3 regions of the Diaphorobacter sp. ED-3 genome follow, and region 1 is predicted to be linked to each of the others. Evidence: predicted binding sites of a transcription regulator. Region 1 holds the regulator's gene; each other region holds the start of a gene.
The links. The regulator FNR, encoded in region 1, switches genes on or off when oxygen is low (the NO sensors DNR and NnrR bind a similar motif). The targets are predictions, from matches to a motif close to TTGATNNNNATCAA.

Region 1 (4,835 bases):
CCGTTTCTATATTTTTGGTTTGGTGCTTTACCCGCAGGACTTCATTTATCTGACGGGTTTGCTGATTATTTCCGCGCTGTCGCTTTTTCTGTTTACCGCAGTGGCGGGACGCCTGTGGTGCGGCTTCTCCTGTCCCCAGACCGTATACACGGAAATGTTCATGTGGATCGAGCACAAAGTCGAAGGCGACCGCAGTGCCCGTATGCGCCTGGACAATGGTCCGTGGACATTTGAGAAGATCTGGAAAAAAACTGTCAAGCAAGCCATTTGGATTGCGGTCGCGTTCTGGACCGGCTTCACCTTCGTGGGCTATTTCGTTCCGATTCGCGAGCTGGGGGAAGAGTTGCTGGCCCTGCAAGGAGGGTGGCAGATATTCTGGGTGATCTTCTATGGGTTGGCCACGTACGGCAACGCAGGATTCCTGCGCGAGCAGGTGTGCAAATACATGTGCCCTTATGCGCGTTTCCAAAGCGCAATGTTCGACAGGGACACGCTGGTCGTCTCTTACGATCCCGAGCGCGGCGAGCCTCGCGGGCCCCGTAACAAGACCGTAGATCACAAAGCTGCGGGACTGGGTGACTGCATCGATTGCACGCTGTGTGTCCAGGTCTGCCCAACGGGTATCGATATTCGCAACGGACTGCAATACGAATGCATTGGTTGCGGTCTCTGCGTGGACGCTTGCAATACCGTGATGGATAAGATGAAGTATCCGCGCGGGCTGATTCGCTTCTCGACGCAGAACGGCGTCAAGAACCACTGGACCCAATCGCAAATGCTCAAACGCGTGCTGCGACCCCGTGTGTTGTTCTATTCAGCGGTGCTGGTGGTGTTGTGCATTGGCATGCTGGCCAGCTTGGTGGTACGCACGCCGTTGAAGGTGGACATCGTGCGCGACCGCGCTGCGCTCTCGCGCATCGTGGCGGGAGGCAAGCTGGAAAATATCTACCGGCTGCAGATCATGAACGCCACGGAGGGGGCGCAGCGCTACACCATCAGCGCCCACGGTATGGAAGGGCTGGAAGTGGCGTCCGAGACCGTAATTGACATTGGACCGGCGGAATCCCGATGGGTGGTTGTCCGTCTTCAAATTCCGTATGGCTCAGCATCTCCTGGATCGCATACGGTGTATTTCGATATTCAAGCGCAGGGTGATAAAGCCCAAGTGGCAGAGAAATCCGTGTTCCTTGTACCCCGCTGAAGGCGGTCGTGGAATGCAAATGAACAAGCTGTGCTCATAAATGAGCGAGGAGTTGGTATAAATGCCGAGTAATTTCCCCATGAATCTGGAAGACGCAGGAAAGCCTTGGTGGACGTTTGGCCATGTCTGGCTTGTCATCGCGGGGCCGGTGATTGTCATCATTGCGGGCTTCGTGACCCTCTGGCTGGCCGTGAGCCAACCCGACCCCGTCATCGCGGAAGACTATTACCAACGGGGGTTGAACATCAACGAGACCCTGAAGGAGTCAGGAGGCGACATGACGCCTGCCATGAAGGGGCGCAACCATGCAGCTACTCCGCTGGAGGACCAACCGCGTTGACCGGCAGGGCGAGTCCTCTTTGCATGCCGGAGAACAGATGCTAGGCTGTCAACTACACCTGCTAGGAGATGGGCGAATGTGGATGCAACGATTGATGTGGATCGCGTGGCCGGCCTTTTTGATGGCGGGCGTCATGGAAATGGTGGTGTTCGCCTTCGTGGATCCAGAAGCGCTGCAGTGGTTTGATCAACCCCTGCATCTCTCGCGCGAAGGTGTGTATACCATCGCCTTCTTCACGTTCTGGTTCGTACTCATGGCTTCCAGCGCATTGACGACGCTGTTGTCACTCTCGCCCTTTGAGTTGAATCGCTGCCCCGTGCCCAAAGGGGCGCGGCCGGCTGATTGCGCCAAATACGTTTCCTGATCTTTCCGCCGATCAGTTATGAATCAGCAAAAACCCAGGCTTAATGGCAGGCTTGCTGGCTGTTGACAATGCGCTTCAGCGCATCGGTATCGACGATGCGCACATGGCGCTGTTTTACTTCCACAATACCTTCTTCCACGAACTTGGAAAACGTGCGGCTGACGGTTTCCAGTTTCAATCCCAGGTAGCTGCCGATCTCTTCGCGTGTCATGCGCAGCACCAATTCGGATTGTGAGAAACCCCGGGCATGCAAGCGTTGTACGAGATTCAACAGGAATGCGGCAAGGCGTTCCTCGGCACGCATACTCCCCAGCAACAGCATGACCCCATGCTCGCGAACAATCTCGCGGCTCATGATCTTGTGCACATGGTGCTGTAATGCCGTTACTTCGCGCGACAACTCTTCAATACGATCGAAAGGCATGACGCATACTTCGGCGTCTTCAAGCGCTACCGCATCGCAGGTGTGGCGGTCACTCACGATGCCATCCAGGCCGATGATCTCGCCAGCCATTTGAAAACCCGTCACTTGATCGCGACCGTCTTCGGTGGCGACACAGGTCTTGAAGAATCCGGTGCGGATGGCAAAAAGGGATGTGAAGGGTTCACCGTTCCGGAAAAGCGTGCCGCCACGCTTGATCTTGCGTCGTACAGCAACAATGTCATCGATGCGCTTGAGTTGCTGGTCGTCCAGACCCACGGGCATGCACAGCTCACGCAGATTGCAGTTTGAGCAGGCAACTTTGATGGTCTGGAGATTCGTATGCATGGGAACCCTGTTCATGGCTTGAGCTTACCTCTGAACGGCTGGGAGACATGGAATGCCGTAGGCCGCCGGACGACTTTGAGCCGAAGTCAAATTGTCGCCACAAGGACCTCATGGGCGCTTGATCAACGTCAAGGACTCATGGGGGACTCTACGGCACAGTGATATGAAAGTGCAAGGAATCCCGTCATGACCGTTGTTACAACAGAGCTCCTGCGTCGCTTTGACGTCCCAGGGCCGCGCTACACCTCTTATCCGACTGCTGATCGTTTTGTCGAGGCCTTTGGCGAGCGGGAATACATCCTTGCGCTGCAGCAGCGTCGCGTGGGGTCGGTAGCCAAGGCGATGCCGTTGTCGCTTTATGTCCACATCCCGTTTTGTGAATCGCTGTGCTATTACTGCGCGTGTAACAAAATCATTACCCGGCATCCGGAGCGGGCAGAGGTCTACTTGCGTTACCTCAGCCGTGAAATCGACCTGCATACGGCGCACTGCGGTGTGGGTCAGCATGTGAGCCAGCTGCATTTCGGCGGAGGCACGCCTACTTTCCTGACGGATGACGGTTTGCGCGAACTGATGGGCATGCTGAGGCGCAGTTTCGTCCTTGTTCCTGGGGGGGAGTACTCCATAGAAGTGGACCCCCGGACCGTGGATGAAGCGCGGCTGGGATTGTTGGCGGAGCTGGGTTTCAATCGCCTGAGCTTTGGCGTGCAGGATTTCGACCCTGAAGTACAAAAGGCCGTGCACCGCATTCAGCCTGCCGAAAAGGTGTTCGCGTTGGTCGATGCGGCTCGGAAGCTCGGGTTTGAATCGGTGAACGTGGATTTGATCTACGGGCTGCCGCGCCAGACACCGGAGTCGTTTGATCGCACCTTGGAGCAGGTAGCCGAGTTGCGGCCAGACCGGATCGCGCTGTATGCGTACGCTCACTTGCCAGAACGCTTCAAGTCGCAGCGACGCATCATCACGGCCGAGTTGCCCATGGCTTCGGCCAAGGTGTCCATGTTGGCCCGGTCACTTGATGTGTTCCAGGAAGCCGGCTACGTCTACGTGGGCATGGACCATTTCGCTCTGCCAGACGATGCGCTGGCGGTGGCCAAGCGGCAAGGCAGGCTGCACCGCAATTTCCAAGGCTATAGCACGCAGCCCGATTGCGACCTGATTGGTCTGGGCGTTTCTGCCATCGGGCGCGTGGGCGCTACTTACAGTCAAAATGTGAAAACGCTGGACGAGTATTACGACTGCATTAACCAGGGGCATTTGCCTGTGGTGCGCGGGCTGGCGTTGACCAAGGACGACTTGGTGCGTCGCGCAGTCATCATGGCGTTGATGTGCCAAGGTGAATTACTGTTTGAGCCGTTGGAACAGTCCTGGCTGATTGATTTCCGCAGTTATTTCGATGCGGAATTACAGCAACTGCAAGAAATGGCGGCTCAGGGCTTGGTGAAAATCAGTGATGAGGGCGTTGAAGTCACGCCCATGGGATGGTATTTCGTGCGCGGCGTGGCCATGGTGTTCGACAAGTATCTGCAGGCTGACCGTAACCGCGCTCGCTTTTCCCGGATTATTTGATCCATGCTGTGGGCGCTGGCCACGACGGCCTTCCTGATGGGGCTGATGGGAGGGGCTCACTGTTTGGCGATGTGTTCTGTTCCCTGCGCGGCGCTTACGGGGCTGGGTGGCACGCCGGACGCCACCCACACCATTCAATGGGCGTCCCGCCGCGGAATCCTCCAACGGGTAGCGCAGTTTCACGTGGGGCGCCTGATTGGCTACGGCGCCGCAGGGGCGGTGGTTGCGCTGGCTATGGAGCAACTCGCATGGCTGGGGCAAAGCACCTCGGCATTGCGCCCCCTTTGGACGCTGATGCACGTGCTCATCCTCGCGTGGGGCGGGATGATGATGGTGCAAGCGCAGCAGCCCTTGTGGGTTGAGCGGGCGGGGCGTGCTGCCTGGGCGAAGGTCAAGCCCTTGGTCTCTCGGCCTGGCGGGCTCCTGACCGCGGGTGTGGCCTGGGCGCTCCTGCCATGCGGCCTGCTGTATACCGCACTGTTGACTGCCGCTCTCAGCGGAAGCGTGCTCCGCGGAGCCTTGTGCATGGTCCTGTTTGGCGTGGGAAGCGGTGTATGGCTGGTGCTGGGGCCGTGGACATTTGGCCGCATTC
Region 2 (4,835 bases), 1.9 Mb from region 1:
GCGTGCGTACCGCCGGCACGTTCAGCGAGGCGGCCAGCGCGGTGCGCGCGGACACCCAGCCCTTGAACTGGCGGTCGTAGTTTTGCGGGATGTAGAGCCCGCCGGCGGTGGCGATGTGCGCGGGCGAATCGTGCACCAGCGAGGCGGCCGTGAGCCGCCGCTCGGCAATCGCCTGCGCGTACAGGAAGGGCTTGAGCGTGGAGCCGGGCTGGCGCAGGGCCAGCACGCCATCCACCTCGGCCGCCTGGCTCAAGGGGCCGGACGAGCCCACCCAGGCCAGCACCTCGCCCGTGGCGTTGTCCAGCACCACCAGCGCGGCGTCTTCCACGTTGCGCCCGCGCAGCTCGCGCAGGTGGCGCGTGAGCGTGTCCACCGCCATGCGCTGCAGCGGCGCGCTGAGCGTGGCGCGCACGCGCTGCTGCGCACTGCCCGACGGCATGCGCGCCCCCTGGCGCAGCAGCTGGCGCGCAAAGTGCGGCGCGATGCCCTGGCTGGCGTCGAACGCGCGGCGCTGCAACGCGGCGGTGGTGAACAGGTCCAGCGCGTCGCAATCGGCACCCTGCGCGCCGCTGTGGCCCGCCCGTTGCATGTCGCGCAGCACGCCACAGGCGCGCCGGGCCACCAATGCGGGCCGCGCATTGGGCGCGCGCACCAGGGCCGCGGCCACGGCGGCCTCGCGCTCATCCAGGCCGTGCGCGGCTTTGCCGAACAGCGTGCGCGCCAGCGCGTCGATGCCCACGATCTCCCCGCGAAACGGCACCAGGTTCAGGTACGCCTCCAGGATCTGGTCCTTGCGCCAGCGTCGGTCCAGCACCTGTGCGGCCACGGCCTGCCCCAGCTTCTGCGGCACGCTGCGCCCACCGGGGCCCTGGCGCAAGAAATCGGCATCCGGGCCGTCGAGCAGCCCCGCCAGCTGCATGGTCAGCGTGCTGGCGCCGCGCGTGCGCTGGTTCCACAGGTTGCCCCAGGCGGCGGCCGACACCGCGGCCCAGTCCACGCCGCTGTGCTCGTAAAAGCGCCGGTCCTCGCTCAGCACCAGCGCCTGGCGCAGCGCGGGCGACACATCGGCCAGGCCCAGCCACTGGCCGCGGCGCACGGTGGCGTCGGTACGCAGGCGCTGCAGCACCTCGCCCTCGCGCGAAAGCACCAGGGTCTCGGACGAGCGGAAATCGGCGCGCACCTCATCGAACGTGGGCAGCGCCAGGCTGACGGTGCTGGCCAGCGCCAGACACGCCGCCGCGAGGGCGCGCCGCCACCTCACAGGCGCGTCACCGCGTGGCGCGCAGTGCGGCCGCATCACACCAGCGCTGCGCCACCTGCGGCGAGGTGGTGCATACCGCGTCGTGCGTGGCGGTGGTCACGGCGCGCTCCAGCAACTGGATGTCGGCCTCGTGCTGGCGCGCCACGTGCGGGTCCTCGAAGAAGATGGCGCGGTGGCAGCGCCGCTGCAGCACCCAGTCGGCAATCTGCGCGTCGCCGCCCAGCGGGCCGCTGTTGAAGCGCTGCACCCAGGGCGTATCGGCGGGCCAGCCGCGCGCCCAGGCCAGTTCGTTCAGGCGCTGGCCCGTGGTGCCCGTGGCCACGCGCTGGCGAAAGCGCGAGAGCAGCTCGAAGTTGCGCGCCGCAAAGTCCAGCATGGCGGACTTCATCGCATCGTGCGCGATCAATGCCAGCGTCTGCGCGCCGTAGTCATGGAAGCGGTCGGCGTTGCGGTCGGCCGGCAGGCCGGCATGCATGCGCTCCATCTCCACCCAGTCGCGCGCGCTGGCCACCGTGGACAGGAACGGCTTGCCGTGGATCACGCACTGGCGCTTGAGCGCCAGCGCCTCCGGGAAGATGGACGACGGGTCCACCGGGTCGATGAGGTAGATGGCGCCGTCCAGCGTGCGGCCCGGCTCGGGCATGCCCACCACCTCGGCCACGAGCTTCATCAGCCCGCCCTCGCGCCCATAGGGGTAGCGCACCAGCGGCCGGTAGCCCTGCAGCATGCCGGCGGCGGCGATCGCATCATGGGTGCGGCCCACGGTGTGCAGGCCCAGCCGCAGTTCGCGTATGCCCGCCTCGCAGGCGCGCAGGAAGGCGAACAGCGCCCCGTCTTCGGTATGGTGGTGCAAACGGTTGGCGGCTAGACCCATCAGCATGTGCAAAGGCTTTCAGACGAAGAAGAGGGACAACTGCCGAGCATAGTCGCAGCCGCACACGCCACCGCTGCCGCGGCCTTACCGACCACGCCACCAGGCGAAGAGCAGCACAGCCAGCAGCACCCACAGCATGACGATGATCGCCGCGGCCAGCCAGCTGCGCGGGCGTGCCAGCATGCGCGCGGCACGCTCGCGCGCGGCCAGCAGCACCGGCGGCGGCAGCAGGCGCAGCACCAGCGCCAGGCCCAGGGGCACGATGAGCAGGTCGTCCAGATAGCCCAACACGGGAATGAAATCGGGCACCAGGTCGATGGGGCTCAGCGCATAGGCGGCCACGGCCAGCGCCAGCAGGCGCAGCGCCCAGGGGGTACGGGGGTCGCGCGCAGCCAAATAGACGACGAGCACGTCGCGCTTGAGCGCACGCGCCCATTGCTTGGCGGTTTGCAGCAGTCCCATGGCGTGTTCAGGCGGGGTGATTCATCCAAAGGGCTGCATCGTACGAGCTGCCCCGCGCGGAAATGGCTTGATGTACATCAAAACCCCACTGGGATCGGGTGACGACAGTGGCTGCATTCTCCCTTCGACACCCTCCCCTGCCCCATGGCCAAGAAGTTTCCGCTGAACCCCGCGCATCCCGAGCGCACGTGCTGGGGCTGCGACCGCTACTGCGCCGCCGATGCCATGCAGTGCGGCAACGGATCGGAGCGCAGCCAGCATCCGGCGGAGCTGTTCGGCCCCGACTGGGCCGAGTGGGAGCCGCCTTCTGCCGGCGAGGCGCCTGCACAGCAGCAGCCCGCCGCATCACAGCCCGCCTGACCGCGCGGTCACTCATTCCAGCACCAGCAGCACGGGCTGGTGGTCTGATGCCTGCGTCACGCCATCGACCCGCACCGCACGCACCCGGCTCCTCAGCGAATCACTGACCCAGATGAAGTCACAGGCCAGCGGCTGCGGCGCATAGGTCTGGTCGAACACGCAAAACGTGGGCGGCTGTGGCGTGCTGGGGTGCAGCAGTCGCCATGCATCCCACAGCGGGGGCTGGCCTGCCTGACCCGCGGTCGCGCCCTCCTCGTCCGCCAGCGCAGCGGCCAGGGCGGCGTATTCGGGCTCGTGCGCCTGCAGGTTGAAGTCGCCGCACAGCACGGCGTGGGGCGTGTACGCCTTGGGCTGGAACGGCGAGCCGTCGGCCAGGCCCTGCGGCGGCTGCGCAGCCTGCGCGCAGGCCTGCAGGTGCAGCGCACGCAGCGCCAGCGCCTGCGCCATGCGCTGGGGCTTGGAGTAGTACTCCAGGTGCGTGGTCATCACGCGCACCGGGCCCAGCGCGGGGTCCTGCACGGTGAGCACGCTGCACAGGCGCGGCATGCTGCGCACGCCGGCATCGGGCGGGTATGGCAACGGGTGGTTCTGCAGCTGCAGCACGGGCAGGCGCGTGGCGATCAGGTTGCCAAAGCGCTGGCGGCCCGCGGCGGTCCACTCATCCACCGCCGCGCCAAAGAACACCTGCCAGCCTGCGGGCAGCGCGGCCTGCACCTGCGCCACCTGGTCGCCGGGCGCGCCGGCCAAGCCGGGGTAGTTCACCGCGATCTCCTGCAGGCACAGCACATCCACGTCGCCCAGCGCCACTGCGTATTGCACGATGCGCGCGGGGTCCACGCGGCCGTCCAGGCCGCGGCACCACTGGGTGTTCCAGGTGACGAGCTGCATGGTTTACTCCTGAAAACAGAGCTGCTCGCGCTTGCTGCACGGGCGCTGGAGGCTGATTTGTTTTGAATCGCTACTTGATGCCCGCGCGCATGAAGCTTTGCACGAACTGGCGCTGAAAGAGTATGAACCCGATGAGCAGCGGCGCGGTTGACATCAGCGTGGCCGCGGTGATGAGCGACCATTCCACGCCCTGCTCCACCGACGAGAACACCTGCAGCCCCACGGTGAGCGGGCGGGATTCCACGCTGTTGGTGATGATGAGCGGCCACAGGAAGTTGTTCCAGTGAAAGCTCACCGACACCAGCGCAAACGCGGTGTACACCGGCCGCGCCAGCGGCACGTATACGCGCCACAGGATCTGCAGGGCGCTGGCACCCTCCACGCGCGCGGCTTCATCCAGCTCCTTGGGAATGCCCATGAAGGTCTGGCGCAGCAGGAAGATGGCAAACGCCGAGGCGAAGTACGGCAGCCCGATGGCCACCAGCGAATCCACCAGGCCCAGGCGACCCATGGTCTTGTAGTTCTCCACCAGCAGGATGTCGGGCATGACCATGAGCTGCACCAGCACCAGCGCGAAGGCCACGTTCTGGCCGCGAAAGCGATAGCGCGCGAAGGCATAGGCCGCCAGCGTGGACAGCACCAGCTGCGCGGCCAGGATCATCGCCACCAGCACGGTGGTGTTGAGGAAGTAGCGCGCGAAGGGCGCGGCCTCCCAGGCGCGGCGGAAGTTCTCCAGCGTCCAGGGCGCCAGCAGGTCGAAGCGCGTGGCGTACTCCGCGGGGTGAAAGGCCGTCCACACCGCATAGGCCAGCGGCAGCAGCCACAGCAGGGCCAGCGTCCAGGCGGCCAGGGTGTCCAGCAGGGTGACCTGGTACAGCGTATTGGTTCTCATGGCGCGTCGCGCCCTCCTAAGGGATGAAACCGGCACCACCCAAGCCAGGGCCGCCGTGCAAGGGCCGCCCCGCCGCACGGGCAGCGTCCTCCTTCCCA
Region 3 (4,835 bases), 880 kb from region 1:
GCGCGCTCGACGAGATCGCCGCGGGCGCCAAGTCGCTGGCCGGCGCGGCCGACCGCTTCGGCCGCGTCACGCTGCCGCGCATCAACCATGCGGCCGACGAAACCGCGCGCGCCGCGCGCCGCGTGGGCCGCACGGCCTCGGGTATCAACGACAACCCGCAGTCGCTCATCTATGGACCAGGCCGCTCGGCCGCGGGGCCCGGCGAGCCCGGTTTCACCGCTCCCGCAGCGCAGCCCTGACGCATTGCAAGGACCCTATGATGACTATTAAAATGATAGCTGTTTGCGCTCACCAGATAAGCGTTAAAGCCATTTTTGGCTTCACATTTATGGCGCTGATGGCAGGCTGCTCCATCCTCCCCGAGCCGCCGGTGCGCGCCGATGTGTACGACTTCGGCCCCGGTCCCTTGCAGGCGCCGGGCCCCGCGGCCAGCGCGCCGCTGCCGCCGATCGCGCTGGCCGAGGTGACCGCCACGGGCCTGCCCGAGGGCAGCACCGCGCTGCTGTACCGGCTGGCCTATACCAACGCCCAGCAACTGCGCCCCTACACCCAGGCGCGCTGGAGCCTGCCACCCGCCGTGCTGCTGCACCAGGCGGTGCGCGAGCGCCTGGGCCAGCGCCGCGCGGTGCTCTCAGGCGACGACGGCATGGCCGTGTTGCTGGAGCGCGGCCGCATGCCCAGCGTGCTGCGCCTGGAGCTGGAGGAGTTCAGCCATGTGTTCGGCGCGCCCCAGGCGAGCGCCGGCCTGGTGCGTGTGCGCGCCGTGCTGGCCGACGCGAGCACCGCGGGTGAGACGCTGGTCGCGCAGCGGGTGTTCGTGGCGCGGCGCGATGCCGCCACGCCCGATGCCGCCGGCGGCGCCAAGGCCCTGGCCGATGCGGCGGCCCAGGTGGCCGAAGAGCTGGCCGCATGGGTGGAGCAGTCCGGCCGCTGAGCGCCTGCGCCTTTTCAACCCCTCAAGAGACATGCCTGCGCATGTCTCTTTTTTTTGCCCACCGCGCACCGGCGACGGCGCGGAGGCCTACATGCCGCTGTCGCCCTGGGCTGACGCGGCTTGCGTGCGCGCACCGACGCGCTGCCGCCGAGCACCTGCCTAGAGTCCATTCATCGCCTCGCAATGCCCGGCGCTGTACAGGGGCCAGGCAGGCGATCCCTCAACAACCGCTACAGGAGAGTGACGTATGAACGAAGACCGCATTGAAGGCAACTGGAAGCAGTTCAAGGGCAAAGTGAAGGAGCAATGGGGCAAGCTGACCGACGACGACCTGGACGTCATCGCCGGCAAGCGCGACCAGCTGCTGGGCAAGCTGCAGGAGCGCCACGGGCTGGCCCGGGAGGCGGCCGAGGAACAGCTCAAGGGCTGGGAGCAGCGCAACCCCGACTTCCGCTACGACTGACGCAACGCGCCGCAGGGGCATGACTCGCGCGCCCTGCGAGATCCAATTTCCATCACATTCATCTGGAGGACATTCCATGAAAAACGCACGCAATCTGCTGGCCCTGGCGGCCGCTGCCCTGATGGCCACTTCGGGCATGGCCATGACCAAGGAGGAATACAACGCCGCCAAGGACCGCATCGGCGCTGACTACAAGGCTGCCAAGGCGCAGTGCGACACCCTGAAGGGCAACGCCAAGGACGTCTGCATGAAGGAGGCCAAGGGCCGCGAGAAGGTGGCCAAGGCCGAGTTGGAAGCCCAGTACAGGCCCAGCGACAAGGCCACCTACAACGTGAACGAGGCCCGTGCCGATGCTGACTATGAAGTGGCCAAGGAAAAATGCGACGACCAGAAGGGCGACGCCAAGGACATTTGCGTGAAGGACGCCAAGGCCGCCCATGTGGCCGCCAAGGAAAACGCCAAGGTGCAGCGCGCGCAGGCCAAGCCCGCCGACTCCACCGCCGAGAAGCGCGCCGATGTCGCAGAGGCCAAGAAGGACGCCGCAGAGGCCCAGCGCGAAGCCAACTACAAGGCTGCGAAGGAGCGCTGCGACACCATGAGCGGTGACGCCAAGGACAAGTGCGTGGCCGATGCCAAGCGCACCTACGGCCAATAAACCGGCAAACATGTGCAGCCCCGCCTCTGGCGGGGCTTTTTTTGTCCCCCACCAGCGGCACCGACATGACATGTGTCAATACCGCCGGTGGCGGTTTTTCTTAAGCTCGCGCCGCTTCACAACGCCGCACAGGAAGGAAAGACCGCCCATGGCCGCATTGCAATGGTCCGAGGAACTCGCACTGGATCTGCCGCAGATGGACCACACGCACCAGGAATTCGTGGCACTGCTGCAGGCCGTGGAGAGCGCCGATGACGTGGCGCTTATCGGTGCCTGGGAAGACCTGGTGGCGCACACCGACGCCCACTTCGCCCAGGAGGACCGCTGGATGCAGGCCACCCGCTTTGCCGCGGGCAACTGCCACAGCACGCAGCACCAGGTGGTGCTCAAGATCATGCGCGAGGGCACCGACCGCGCGCGCCAGGGCGAGCTGCATGTCCTGCGCGAGATGGCTGCAGAGCTGGCCGTATGGTTCCCCCAGCATACGGACGCCATGGACGCGTCCCTCGCCCAGCACCTGCGCCGCGTGGGCTTCGACCCCGCCACGGGCAGCGTGCAGAAGCCGGGCGCGCTGCCCGACGATCTGATCCACGGCTGCGGTGGGGCCTGCTCTTCGGGTGACGACACCCCCGCCCAGCCCGCCGCCGTGGCCTGAACGATCGGCCGGCTCAGCAGAACTGCAAAACTGGGGCGGTGCGGCGCCGCGCCGGGTGCGTGTGGCGCTTGGCGACAGGTTGTGCCGGAGTGGCGCGGCGTGGCGTCCCGCGCCCGCCACGGTTGCTGTCGCGTCGCCCTGCTAAGCTTGCTGCGTTTTCACGGCCAGCCGGAGCCCCCATGACGCCGCATGAACCACCCGAAAGCGCGCTCTATCGCACCCTGCTCGAATCCACGCGCGCCATTCCGTGGAAGATCGACTGGGCCACGGCGACCTTTGCCTACATCGGGCCGCAGATCGAGGACCTGCTGGGCTGGGCGCCCACCAGCTGGAGCACCGTGCAGGATTGGGCCGACCGCATGCACCCCGACGACCGGGACCGGGTGGTCAACTTCTGCATTTCGCAATCCCAGTCGGGCGTGGACCACGAGGCGGACTACCGCGCGCTCACCACAGGCGGGGATTACGTGTGGATCCGCGACGTGGTGCATGTGGTGCGCGACTTGCAGGGCAATGTGGTGTCGCTCGTGGGCTTCATGTTCGACATCACCGAGCGCAAGCAGAACGAACACCAGCTGCTGCAACTGCAGCAGGAGCTGCAGGAACTGTCATTCCGCGACGGGCTCACGGGCGTGAACAACCGCCGCAAGTTCGACGCGGTGTACGAGCGCGAATGGCAGGAGGCGCAGCGCACCGGAGAGCCGCTGTCGCTGCTGATGTTCGATGTGGATTTCTTCAAGAGCTACAACGACCAGTACGGCCACGTGGAGGGCGACGAGTGCCTGCGGCGCGTGGCCCGCGCGCTGCAGCAGGCCGCCCACCGCCCGCGCGACTGCCTGGCGCGCTACGGCGGCGAGGAGTTCGTGCTGCTGCTGCCCGGCGCGGATGCATCTTCCGCGCGCGCGGTGGCGCAGCGCTGCATGCAGGAGGTGGCCCACGCCGGTATCGTTCATGCGGCTTCGCCCCTGGGCCAGCAGCTCACGGTGAGCGTGGGCATGGGCACGGCCCTGCCCGGCACGCAGGATGACTCCAAGCGGTTCCTGGAAACGGTGGACCGCTGCCTTTACCGTGCCAAGCATGCGGGGCGCAACCGCATCGAGGCCACGGCCTGACCGCTATGAACGCGCGGCCAGCACCGGAAACAGCTTGCTCAGCCCGTCGGCCATCACCTCCACGGCCAGCGCCGCGAGGATCAGTCCCATGAGCCGCGTCATCACGTTGATGCCCGTCTTGCCGAGCACGCGCTCGATGGGCTCGGCCAGTGCAAAGCACAGCGCCGTCGCCGCGCCCACCACCACGCCGTAGCCCACCAGCGCCAGGTGCTGCCAGATGCTCTGCGCGCGGTCGGCGTAGATCACCACGGTGGACATGGCCGCCGGCCCCGTGAGCAGCGGGATGGTCAGCGGCACCACGGCGATGCTGCTGCCCGCAGCCGCCTTCTCGGCGCCCTGCTCCAGCTCGTGGGTGTGCGGCTTGGCCTCGGCCGGCTGCGCATTGAGCATGTTCATGGCGCTGATCAGCAGCAGCATGCCCCCGCCCACCTGGAAGCTCTGCAGCGAGATGTTGAAGAAGTCCAGGATCTGCAGGCCGACGAGCGCGCAGGCCGCGATCACGCAAAACGCGCTGAACGCCGCCACCTGGACGGTGCGCCGGCGCTGCGCGGCGTTGAAACCGCTGGTGTAGTGGATGAAGAACGGCACGATGGCCAATGGATTCACGATGGCCAGCAGCGTGATGAGCGGCTTCAAGTCCATCAGCGGCCCCCGGCAATGTCCATGAGCGTGGCCGAGGTGTAGCTGGCCGCGTCCGACATCAGCCACACGATGGCCTCGGCCACTTCCTCGGGCGTGCCGCCGCGCCCCATGGGCACCTGGCCTGCCAGGTCGCGCACGCGGTGGGGCAGGCCGCCGCTGGCGTGGATATCGGTGTCGATCAGGCCGGGGCGCACGGCATTCACGCGGATGCCCTCGCCGCCCACCTCGTGCGCCAGGCCTATGGTGAGCGTGTCCAGCGCGCCCTTGGACGCCGCATAGTCCACGTACTGATGGGGCGCACCCAGCCGGGCCGCGATGCTGGACACGTTGACGATGCTGCCACCGGCGCCGCCATGGCGCGTGCTCATGCGCAG

Region 2: a site for FNR is predicted at 2,665-2,678, ahead of PCQ86_RS15175 (DUF3079 domain-containing protein). Genes of this name have one in related genera too.
Region 3: a site for FNR is predicted at 2,118-2,131, ahead of PCQ86_RS01730 (hemerythrin domain-containing protein). Genes of this name have one in related genera too.

Annotation. Positions count from the first base shown of each region.
Region 1 is NZ_CP115182.1:1,235,160-1,239,994, forward strand. It holds gene ccoG (cytochrome c oxidase accessory protein CcoG) at 1-1,201, shown strand, start outside; gene PCQ86_RS06015 (FixH family protein) at 1,263-1,541, shown strand; gene PCQ86_RS06020 (hypothetical protein) at 1,618-1,905, shown strand; gene fnr (fumarate/nitrate reduction transcriptional regulator Fnr) at 1,946-2,689, opposite strand; gene hemN (oxygen-independent coproporphyrinogen III oxidase) at 2,861-4,243, shown strand; gene PCQ86_RS06035 (sulfite exporter TauE/SafE family protein) at 4,247-4,835, shown strand, end outside.
Region 2 is NZ_CP115182.1:3,120,845-3,125,679, forward strand. It holds gene pbpC (penicillin-binding protein 1C) at 1-1,297, opposite strand, end outside; gene PCQ86_RS15165 (methylglyoxal synthase) at 1,269-2,141, opposite strand; gene PCQ86_RS15170 (YkvA family protein) at 2,220-2,597, opposite strand; gene PCQ86_RS15175 (DUF3079 domain-containing protein) at 2,742-2,957, shown strand; gene PCQ86_RS15180 (endonuclease/exonuclease/phosphatase family protein) at 2,970-3,845, opposite strand; gene PCQ86_RS15185 (carbohydrate ABC transporter permease) at 3,916-4,737, opposite strand.
Region 3 is NZ_CP115182.1:356,756-361,590, forward strand. It holds gene PCQ86_RS01710 (MlaD family protein) at 1-239, shown strand, start outside; gene PCQ86_RS01715 (ABC-type transport auxiliary lipoprotein family protein) at 257-934, shown strand; gene PCQ86_RS01720 (CsbD family protein) at 1,182-1,397, shown strand; gene PCQ86_RS01725 (hypothetical protein) at 1,474-2,052, shown strand; gene PCQ86_RS01730 (hemerythrin domain-containing protein) at 2,201-2,707, shown strand; gene PCQ86_RS01735 (GGDEF domain-containing protein) at 2,887-3,819, shown strand; gene PCQ86_RS01740 (MarC family protein) at 3,823-4,461, opposite strand; gene PCQ86_RS01745 (SDR family oxidoreductase) at 4,461-4,835, opposite strand, start outside.